DNA from 2 places in the Thermoanaerobacter ethanolicus JW 200 genome. Region 2 is predicted to be linked to the other one. Evidence: riboswitches for the same ligand, from Rfam matches in the RefSeq annotation. Region 2 holds a riboswitch; the other holds the start of a gene.
What was found. Region 2 has a riboswitch for cyclic di-AMP ahead of EB239_RS07830 (cell wall hydrolase). Riboswitches for the same ligand answer to the same signal wherever they lie in the genome.
Positions count from the first base shown of each region.

Region 1: it holds a riboswitch for cyclic di-AMP, as region 2 does, so the genes downstream of both, EB239_RS07300 (NAD/NADP-dependent octopine/nopaline dehydrogenase family protein) here and EB239_RS07830 (cell wall hydrolase) in region 2, are expected to answer to the same signal.

Region 1 is NZ_CP033580.1:1,479,338-1,482,683, reverse strand. It holds gene EB239_RS07305 (cobalamin-dependent protein) at 1-626, opposite strand, end outside; gene EB239_RS07300 (NAD/NADP-dependent octopine/nopaline dehydrogenase family protein) at 623-1,723, opposite strand; cyclic di-AMP (ydaO/yuaA leader) riboswitch at 1,825-1,956, opposite strand; gene EB239_RS07295 (helix-turn-helix transcriptional regulator) at 2,019-2,669, opposite strand; gene rsfS (ribosome silencing factor) at 2,778-3,131, opposite strand; gene EB239_RS07285 (LCP family protein) at 3,148-3,346, opposite strand, start outside.
Region 2 is NZ_CP033580.1:1,580,768-1,584,113, reverse strand. It holds gene EB239_RS07835 (TMEM165/GDT1 family protein) at 1-549, shown strand, start outside; gene EB239_RS07830 (cell wall hydrolase) at 603-1,406, opposite strand; cyclic di-AMP (ydaO/yuaA leader) riboswitch at 1,406-1,532, opposite strand; gene EB239_RS14975 (hypothetical protein) at 1,591-1,749, opposite strand; gene EB239_RS07825 (sensor histidine kinase) at 1,836-3,209, opposite strand; gene EB239_RS07820 (response regulator transcription factor) at 3,199-3,346, opposite strand, start outside.

The DNA of each region.
Region 1 (3,346 bases), 100 kb from region 2:
GGAACACCGCCTGCTCCGTCCAAAGATTTGTCATATTTCTTATCAAAGAAGTGCTCTTGAGCATTTTGGTCTGGTGCTATAGAAATTACATCTAAAACTTCTGCTTCTGCTATCTTCTTAACTCCTTCTATAGTGTCCTCCAATGAAGGAAGCCCAAAGTGATGCCTTATTATAGGATAAGGATATTTATCTTCTATTCTTCCAATTAATGTATCAGCAAAAACTCTTTGTCTATGGTTTGAACTTCCTCCTCTTAAGAAATTAATTGTAGCTTCATCGCCATTTTTACCATCAAAAACTGCTGCAAATATTCCTGATTTACGAGCTACTTCTGCAGTAGGCTCTGTCCCTCCAAATACCCATTTTATATGTTGCAAATTATTTACTTCTATTTCCCTCTTGAGTTCTTCTAAAAGTTTTTCAAGAGCTGAAGGAGTTAGTCTAAAGCTTACTCCTACAATCTCCGGCTTATGTTCTTTAACAGCTTCAATCAATTTTTTAATAGGAACTGCAGGACCTAAAAATACAGTCTCATAACCTTGCTGTTCTGCAAATCTCAAAAAGTTATACACACCTGCTACATGGACGCAATTACCTATCGCTGCCGCTACAATTAACTTTTTCATGCTATCGTTACCTCCTTTCTTTTCCCTTCAACCAATTCTATAATTTCTTCAACTGTCATACCTTGTATGCCAAGCTTTTCAGCCGTTCTTCCAACTTTCCAATAATCTTTTCCGTGCATAACTGAAGCAAGATGTATAACAGCATCAATAGTGGGGGTCTTAATGCCTATTTCTTTCCCTATAGAAGACATAGGCACTAAACTCATAGGAACATCTTCAAATATATAACGACAATCTAATGTTTGAGGAGCTAATAAACCAACATAAGCTTTTGTATTTTGAATTGCCTCATATAGATTTTCTCCTTCCGCATTATAACTTTCTTTTAGCCATCTTTTAGCGGAAATAGTATTTACGCCCAGAGCTTTTGCCACCATCATTCTCTCATTATCTATTTTTTCCAATATCTTTGCAACAGAAGGAGAAATGCCTTCCCGATAATATTCAAAATTCCCTTTAGTAGTTTCTATTCTCGCTGCATTCAAAAGAGTAGGGGTGGGATGAAAAACAGCTCCAAAATTGTTAAGACTCGTTTCAAGAACATTTTGCGCCGGAATAAACTGAGAAAATGCAGTATTAAGTGTTTCCACCACTATTTCTGTTTTTTCTTTAGGTATTGCAGCAACAGACACTACTTCTTTTATTTTGTATATTTTAGCTCTTCCCATGGAAGACCTGCAGGCGTATATAAAAGTATCTGTTTCTGCAATAACTACATCTAAATCTTCTCTTTTTCTTGTAACATTATGAAACTCTAAAGCACCACCAGTTCTCCCAGGGTTTAATACAATTATTTGACCATCCCTAAGATATGGCAGCATGTCTTCGGCAATTTTATAATGTGCAGAAGCAGGAACTACAACTAAAACTATATCAACATCTTTAATAGCTTTCTCCATGTCATCAGTTATCACATTTAACTTGCCAAACCCTTCTACTTCTCCTTCTAATTCAATTCCACCTTTTTCTATAATAGGAAGTAATTTTTGATAGGTTCTATTGTACAAATTAACTTTATAGCCTTTTAAAGCGAGATGCCCCGCTATCGCTTGACCCCCATTCCCAGCTCCAATTACTGCAAAAGAGAGTTGTTTCATTTTTACTACCCCCTTTTAAAGAAATGAAAAAGCTATAGAGGGAAATCTATAGCTTTAACCTTCGGTGTCTGTAAAAACCCAAAAAGACACCAATGCTATCATCCTCCTCTTTCAACGCTTACGAGGTTAGCTGACGGGTTCGGGTCGAAAGATAACCCTACCATCTTTTAAAAGATGGATTCACCCCAGAAAGTGGTTCCCCCGCTTCTTTACGAATTCAGCGTTTAGCATTTTATTTAATTTTCAATTTATTTTTATTATATCATAAAATCTAATATTTGTAAAGGAAAACAGACTAATATTTACCAAAATCCTCTCCTACCCTTATTTCATCCAAATAATTATATATAGTATATCTGGAAACACAGAGTATTTTTGCTACGTAATCCACAGCGCCCCTTATTAAGAAAGTCCCTTTTGCATCTAACATTTTCACTATCTGAACCTTTTCTTCTTTTGTCATAAAATTTACAGGTTTACCATAATTCTCTAATGTAGTATTCACAATGCTTTCCAAAACATCACTTACACTGCCCGTATAACTTTCTCTATTTTCTTCTGTAGTATCAGCTACTTCACAGAATTCTGATAAGGTATTTTTCACCATAATAAATTCTGAAATATCGATATTAATTGTAAGGCACCCAATGGGCTTGCCATTTTCATCTTTTATAAAAATCGCGGACGACTTCAAAATTTTTCCATCATTGCTCTTGTTTTTATAATTTATTAAATTCTCAATATTATCTGATTTCAATACTTTTAATATAGCCTCAGGCAATGGAGCCCCCACTTCTCTTCCCGTAACATGGGGATTTATGATCGCAATGATAGGATTTTGTGGGGAAGAAAAGTCATGTAATGCCACTTCGCAATTTTTGCCAAATGTATTAGCTATACCTTCTAGTACTGGGATCATGCTTTTTAAGATAGGATGTGTTCCCATTGGCTTTGAATCCCCCTAATCATACAATATTAAATATATGCGGTAGAGAGTAAAAAATGACACAAGAGATAACAGCATTAAAAATTTATTAACGTTATTATACATACCTTAAATGCGGTTGTCAAGCACTATTTCCTTTGCATCTGCCCACAATCTTTCTAAATTATAAAATTCCCTTTCGGGTTGTTGAAATATGTGAACTATTACATCTCCATAATCCATCAAAATCCACTTGCCCCAATTGTAACCCTCAATATGATCAACAAAAACGCCGTCTTCCATAAGTTTTTTTTCAATTTCGTCTGTCAATGCTTTGACGTGAGTATCCGAACTGCCAGTGGCAATAACAAAATAATCTGCGACAATCGTTAAATCTCCTATATACAAGATCTTTATATCATAAGCTTTTTTGTCTTCTAAAACTTTATAAATTTTAGACACCTTATCTTTTCCGTCTATCACTAAATCACCCTCCATTTTATATGTTTTTCCCTAAAATTATAGTTATATCAACATTACTGTCTCCATTCGTATCTTCCACTACAATAGCGTTTTTTAAAATTTTCTTCAGATCTTCTACTATTTTTTTATCATCAGTCCTATTGATTATCTGAGTAGTGTTGTAAGTGGTACCTATTACATTTCCTATCTTCACTACATCATACCCTTGTTGTTTT
Region 2 (3,346 bases):
GTCACATCATTTGTCCTTATCTTTACTTCTGAGATGGGAGATAAGTCACAGCTCATGTCAATGGCCTTTGCTACTCTTTTTAAAGTAAGGACTGTTCTTATAAGTATATTTATCGCAGCCTTAATAAACAATGGTATTGCTGTGATATTTGGTTCGTATATCACCGAATACATTCCCATTTTTTATATAAAATTTTCAGCTGCTTTATTATTTTTGTTTTTTGGAATTTCAACTTTAATAGAGGAAGAAACAAAACAGGAAAAAATAAAAAATTCAAAATACGGTCCTGTTGCAACTATTATAAGTACATATGTACTATCAGAATTTGGAGACAAAACGCAATTGGCTGCTATAGCTTTGACTGCATCATACAACAGTCCTCTGTACATATTAATAGGCACTACTCTTGGAATATTTTTAGCAGATGTATTAGGGATAATTGTAGGCATTTATTTTAATAAAAGAATCCCTTCAAAATATTTAAAATATCTATCTTCTTTCATATTCATCGCCTTTGGTCTTTCTACTTTGTATAAATTGTTTTTCTAAGTCAAAAACGGGTACTTAAATTGTACCCGTTTTTGACCCTCTCATCGGAAGTTTTACCTGCCGTAACAGAAAACCATATTACCTATTCTTGCCGCTATAGGAAGTGACCACAACCACGCATTAGTAGAACTTTGGTCAAAATAATACAAGGCTCCGTTTGTTGGGTCAACACCACTTAACGCATCTCTTGCTGCACTTATAGCGTCAGCTGAGGCAGGTCTATTTATCCACCCATTTAACACAGGAGTAAATTGGTAATTTCCGTATGCATCGACTTGATATATCACGTCTTTTATAGTATTAGGGAAAATACCACTTTTAACTCTGTTTATTACTACGGCCGCAACTGCTACTTTAGCCTGGTATGGTTCTCCATCTGCTTCCGCGGTAACAAGTCGCGCAAGGAGGTCAAATTCATCTTTTGTGTAGGGTATTACACCCCTTTCAATAGAACCTCTGCTGACATCCTGATATGTCCTATTAGAAGAAGTATCCCGGGGTATAATAAAGACTTGTCCAGGATATATTATGTCGCTTTTGTATCCGTTTGCAGATTTGAGCATATCAACAGTAATACCGTATTTTAAAGCAATTAAGTACAAGCTGTCACCTTTTTGGACAACATATGTGTTATCACTGCCCGGCACTTGTAAAACTTGCCCTGGATATATTATTGTATTTTGAAGGCCGTTTAAAGACATCAGCTTAGTATAGGTAGTCCCGTATTTTTGACTTATACCCCATAAGGTATCGCCGGGTTTAACTGTGTAAGTTGCGGCAAATACTGATTGGGAAATAAACAATCCGGCTATAACTGATGCGATGAGAGGTTTGACCTTGATGCGAATATTAAACATGTTGTTCCCCCTTTTGCCTCCGAGGTTAGTTGACGGGTTCGGGTTAGGGACACCCTACCACAAAAGTGGATTCACCCCAATTTAGTTCCCCCGTACCCCTTATCGGGGATTCGGCATATTTTTAACTAAATTATAGCCGGATATTTAACTTGTGTCCATATTAAACTGGTGGAAAGATAGGTACTTACTGGCACTCACTGTAACCACAGAAAGGACAGAAAACACAACCTCCCTCATGAACCAATTTAGCACCGCAATCCGGACATGTAAACACATTTACATTATTTTGATCAGCTTTATTTTCTTTTAGCTGTTTTTTATCCTCTGCCACTTGGTTTTTCATTTTAATCACCTCTATATATTGTTGTATTATTATAATACCACACAATATATAGAATTTCAAGAGCAAAGTTCGATAAAAAAATAACATCACCTTAAAGGCAATGTTATGGTAAATTCACTACCTTTCCCTACTTCACTTTTTACAGTGACACTTCCTTTGTGTTCCTCAATAATCCACTTAGCAATAGCTAATCCCAATCCTGCCCCACCTGTCTCCTTGGCTCTCGCTTTGTCTACTCTGTAAAACCTATCAAAAATATGTGGAATATCTTCTTGTGGTATACCTATGCCATCATCTTTAATTTTTATATAGGCTTTTGAATTATCTTTCCCCACATCAATTTCTATATTGCCATCTGAAGAAGTGTATTTTGCTGCATTGTCTAAAAATATCCTTATAAGCTCTTTAATGAGTTTTTTGTCAGCCGTTATATTTATGTCATTTTGCCCTTTTACAACTATATTTTTGCTTTCATTTAACATTTTTATTTCCTCTGCAACTTCTTTTATTACATCCTTTAAATTAAATTGTTCCTTATTTAACTTTATTGACTTATTATCTCCTTTTGCCAACAAAAGGAGTCTTTCAATGAGATGCTCCATGTCTAACGTTTCTCTTTTAATCGCCTCTATAGCCTCTTGCAATACGGCTTTGTCCTCTTTTCCCCATCTATCCAACATGTCAATATACCCTTTTATTACAGAAATTGGGGTTCTAAGTTCGTGAGAAGCATCAGAGACAAACATGTTCTGCCTTTTAAAAGAATCTTCCAACCTATCCAGCATGTCATTAAAGGTTTTTGCCAATCTTGTAAGTTCATCGTCTTCTCCATATATTTTAAGTCTTTTATTTAACCCATGGGCATCTATCTCTCTTACTTCTTTTGCCATATAATCCACAGGTCTTAAAGCCCTCTTTGTAACGAAATATCCTGCAATAAAGGACACAAAAATTCCTGCCGCATCCGCAAAAAACATCAAAATAAAAAGTAGCTTCAAAAACAAATATTCATTTTCCATGTCTTTTATCACTTGAATATAGAACACTTTATCATCGCTTTTAAAAATGGTATTGAGGTAAGTAAAATCCTTATCATATTTGTCAATTTTAACAGGAATATCTATGTTTACATCATGAGGAATATTAATTCTTTCTAATCTTTTAGAAGAATAGATGACATTCCCTTTTTCATCAAATATTTTTGTATAAATATTTTCATTTGGTATGCTTGAAAAAATCAAATCTTTTTCAGATAAATTGACGTCCTCTTTTATTTCCCCCAGTTTACTTTTTATAGCCTCTGCCTGGCTTGTTACTTGGTCCATTGCTTGGTATATTAAATAATATTTTAAGCCGTAAAGCACAGAAGCATTAAGCGCAACCAATATTACTGAAAAAACTACAGAATAAAGAAGAGCTATCCTTAAAGTTATGCGGCGGGGCCACAGTTTAATCTTCATCCTTATCCTCCTTCAAAGTGTACCCCACTCCTCTTATGGTGTGGATTAACTTCCGGTCAAAGGGGTCGTCAATCTTGCTCCTTAAATACCTTATATATACATCCACTATGTTAGTATCTCCATAATAATCATAACCC